One region of the Mediterraneibacter sp. genome, then DNA from elsewhere that is predicted to be linked to it. Evidence: a T-box and tRNA genes for the amino acid it is inferred to sense, from the RefSeq annotation. Region 1 holds a T-box; the other holds one or more tRNA genes.

Region 1 (2,205 bases):
CTGACGAATTCTTCGCTGATCCTTCAGTACGGAGCAGGAACACAGAAGAAGATGGCAGATTTTTCCGAATCGGCTTTGGATAATGTGAAGGCGCAGGATCTCGGAGAGGTGGGGGATCTTCTTACCGGAGTTGTGACGCAGCTGAAAAGCTTTGACGAGGAGGAAGAAGAAAAAGGATTTTTAGGTATATTCAAGAAAGCATCGAACAAAATTGATTCGATGAAAGCGAAATATGCAAAAGCCGAGACGAACGTCAATGAGATTGTGAAAGCCTTGGAGAAGCATCAGGTACAGCTTATGAAAGATACGGCGCTTCTTGATAAAATGTATGAATTGAATCTGACATATTTTAAAGAATTATCTATGTATATTCTTGCCGGAAAGAAGAAGCTTGCGGAAGTGAAGCGGACACAGCTTGCGGATCTGATGAGCAAGGCACAGGCATCAGGACTGCCGGAGGATGCGCAGGCGGCGAAAGATTTGGACGAGATGTGCATTCGGTTTGAGAAGAAGATCCATGATCTTGAACTGACAAGAATGATTTCGATTCAGACGGCGCCGCAGATCCGTCTTGTTCAGAATAATGATACAATGATGGTTGAAAAGATTCAGTCTACGATTGTGAATACGATCCCTCTTTGGAAGAGTCAGATGGTTCTTGCACTTGGAGTGGAGCATTCGACTCAGGCGGCAGAAGCACAGCGTCGTGTCACGGATGTGACGAACGAGCTTTTGAAGAGGAATGCAGAGAAATTAAAGATGGCAACGACGGAAACGGCTCGTCAGTCCGAGCGGGGTATTGTGGACATCGAGACGCTTAAGGCGACAAACGAATCGTTGATCGCTACATTAGACGAAGTGATGGCGATCCAGCGTGAAGGTCGGGAGAAACGTCAGGCGGCTGAGGCGGAGCTTCGCAATATGGAACAGGAACTGAAAGGGAAACTTCTTCAGCTTCACGGATAAAGTCTGGATCATGTTTCGGTTGACATTCGGATGATTTTTGGGTAAAATCACAGTTGCAAACAGGCGATGAAAGAGAATAGTATATGTGAGGAATGCGGCAGAGAGAAGGCGGCTGGTGAGAGCCTTTGCAGGAACACATAGAACCGGCTCCGGAGCTCTGTATGAAAATACAGCGTATCTCTGCGTTAAAGAGAAAAGAGAGAACAGTCACAGACAAGTTGTCTGTAGTGTTAATAAGGGTGGTACCGCCGAGATGCTCGGTCCCTTGCGGGGGAAGAGCGTCTCGGCGTTTTTGCATGGCTTTGAAGGAAATTAAAAAACCAGAAAGTAAAAATGATTTAGGAAATGAGGTAAGAAGATGGCAAAAGAAAAGAAACTTGTACAGTCGATCACATCGAGAGACGAAGATTTCGCACAGTGGTATACAGATGTTGTGCGGGAAGCAAAATTGTGTGATTATTCAGGGGTAAAAGGATGTTTGAATTATCTTCCGAACGGATATGCGATTTGGGAAAATATTCAGTCTGATCTTGATAAACGTTTTAAAGACACGGGTGTGGAAAATGTTTATCTTCCGGTTTTGATCCCGGAGAGTCTTTTACAGAAAGAAAAAGATCACATTGAAGGATTTGCACCGGAAGTTGCATGGGTGACACACGGCGGAACAGAACCGCTTCAGGAAAGATTCTGTATTCGTCCGACATCCGAAACTCTGTTTTGTGATGTGTGGAGCAAGACGGTTCAGTCTTACAGAGATCTTCCGAAAGTATGGAATCAGTGGTGTTCGGTTCTCCGTTGGGAGAAAACGACAAGACCGTTCCTTCGCTCAAGAGAATTTCTCTGGCAGGAAGGACATACGATCCATGCAACATATGAAGAGGCAGAAGAACGTACAAAATTAATGTGGAAAGTATATAAAGATTTTGTAGAAGAAGACCTTGCAATTCCGGTTGTAGCGGGAAGAAAAACAGAGAGTGAGAAGTTTGCGGGAGCACAGGATACTTATACGATCGAGGCTCTGATGCATGATGGACAGGCGCTGCAGTCAGCTACAAGTCATTTCTTCGGAAATTCATTCCCGGATGCATTTGACATTAAATATGCAGATAAGAATAATGAACTTCACAGTGTGTATGAGACGTCATGGGGTCTGTCTACGAGAATTATTGGTGCGATCATCATGGTTCACGGTGATGACAGCGGCCTTGTGCTTCCGCCGAGAATTGCTCCGGTACAGAC
Region 2 (2,205 bases), on a different contig from region 1:
TTATTAAACGCAGTATGCTCAAGCGGTTCGCAATAAATATTGTATCCTCCGAAAAGCTCGTCAGACCCTTCTCCCGAAAGCACAACCTTCACTTTCTTCGCAGCTTCTTTGCTCAAAAAATACAAAGCGATCGCCGCCGGATCCGCCACCGGTTCATCCATATAATACTGAATATCCGACAGATTGTCCCAGTATTCCTCCGGTGTGATCACTTTCGAATCATTTTCCATATGAATACTCTCCGCAAATTCTTTTGCATCCTGGATCTCACTGTATTTCCCTTCATCAAAGCCAACCGTAAACGTATGATCCACCTGTCCGAGGTAAGTCAGATAACTGGAGTCTACTCCGCTCGACAAATAAGAAGCAACTTCCACATCACTGATCTTATGCTTCTCTACTGATTCTTTCATAACCTTTTCTACTTCATCTACTACTTCGTCAAATGATTTTTCACAGTTTCCTGTAAAATGAGGTTCAAAATACCTTGAAACCTCCATCTTCCCGTTTTCATAAACAAAATAATGTCCGGGCTGAAGGCAAAATACCCCTTTGAAGAATGTTTCATTTGTCGGTACAAATTGAAAAGAAAGATAATTTCCCAACGCAGCTTCATTGAAAACCTTATCAAACTTCGGATGTTCCATAAATGCTTTGATCTCAGATGCAAATAAAAACGTCCCGTTCATCTGCGCATAATAAAACGGCTTAATCCCGAAAATATCCCGCGCGCCAAAAAGCTGCTTTTTCTTCGTATCCCATATCACAAACGCATACATGCCCCGCAGACGATCAACGAGCTTCTCTCCCCACTGTTCATAACCATGTATCAAAGTTTCCGAATCTGTATTCGAAACAAACACATGCCCTGCTTCTATCAGTTCTTTCCTCAGTTCCTGATAATTATAAATCTCACCATTAAAAACAAGAACCATACTTCTATCTTCATTATAAAGAGGCTGATCTCCCACTGATGAAAGATCAATGATACTCAAACGGCGAAAACCAAGCGCCGCATCATCATCAATATATTTGCCCGCACTGTCCGGGCCTCTGTGTATGATCGTATCCATCATATTCACAAGTACTGTTTCCCGATCTTCCACTTCACCGACAAAACCTGCAAAACCACACATTTTTCTTCTTCCCTTCTCATAATGACTGAAATAACAGATAAGGAATCAGTTTCCGGTAGCCTTTTACCTGATCTGATCCCTCATATATACCATCTTCTTCAAAACAAAATACACTTTCTATCAGTCGGGGTGACAGGATTCGAACCTGCGACCTCACGGCCCCCAGCCGTGCGCTCTAACCAAACTGAGCCACACCCCGATGACTTAACCATTATATATAATTTAATGTCAGTTGTAAAGGATTTTTCCGTATATCATTCGCAAAAACGAGCGCTCCTCATATTATAATAATGAATTTACAGCAAAAGGAGTACCTGTCAAATGGCAACTTGTCAAACGAATAATCAAATGCGCTACATGCGCCGTACAATGCCCGATACTTCCTGTCCATGCCGTGAAACCATCCCTATGAACGGCTGTCCGAATACCCGAGATTTCTTTCCTGCAAACATGCCGATCGCCATGGCATATGTTCCGTGGCAGCAATGGCAAAACATCTACGAGCCATGCCGAGCTCTCAAAAACGGAACGATCTTCGAAGAATTAAATAAACCATTCTCCGGGAAGGGAGCGTGCTGCCGATGAAAAACTATCCTTATTCTGCCTCAAATTGTTCTGCCGTAAACAACAATCGGCAAACTTGTTCCAACGCAAACGATAGTCGGCAAACTTGCTCCGGTTCAAACAACAATCAGCAAACATGTTCTGCCGTAAACAATAACCGTCAAACATGTTCTGCCGGCAATGCTTCAATAACAAATATTCATCGGTCTATGAACCGCAGCCAGCTTATGGATCATATCAATCAGGTCAGTTTTGCAGTTGACGAAGTAAAACTTTATCTTGACACACATCCTTGCGACAGTGAGGCGCTTGCCTATTTCCACGAAATGAGCGCCCACCGCAATGACGCCTTAAAACAATATGCTTCTGCTTACGGGCCTCTGACTGTCGACACAGCCGATTATTCCTGTGCCGAACGCTGGAATTGGATCAATGAGCCATGGCCTTGGCAGGAAGGAGGATGCTGATTTATGTGGAATTACGAAAAACGACTTCAATATCCAGT

What was found. A T-box is a leader RNA that pairs with one kind of tRNA and senses whether it is charged. The one in region 1 lies ahead of proS (proline--tRNA ligase), so its partner is inferred to be a tRNA-Pro.
Positions count from the first base shown of each region.
Region 2: it encodes a tRNA-Pro, which carries the amino acid that the T-box ahead of proS (proline--tRNA ligase) is inferred to sense. The anticodon was not compared.

Region 1 covers NZ_JAPJQP010000010.1:51,825-54,029, forward strand. Annotated here, with positions in the region: gene RCH61_RS06355 (toxic anion resistance protein) at 1-966, shown strand, start outside; T-box leader at 1,024-1,235, shown strand; gene proS (proline--tRNA ligase) at 1,325-2,205, shown strand, end outside.
Region 2 covers NZ_JAPJQP010000023.1:3,795-5,999, reverse strand. Annotated here, with positions in the region: gene asnB (asparagine synthase (glutamine-hydrolyzing)) at 1-1,136, opposite strand, end outside; tRNA gene RCH61_RS08620 (tRNA-Pro) at 1,261-1,335, opposite strand; gene RCH61_RS09955 (spore coat associated protein CotJA) at 1,458-1,721, shown strand; gene RCH61_RS08615 (spore coat protein CotJB) at 1,928-2,167, shown strand; gene RCH61_RS08610 (manganese catalase family protein) at 2,171-2,205, shown strand, end outside.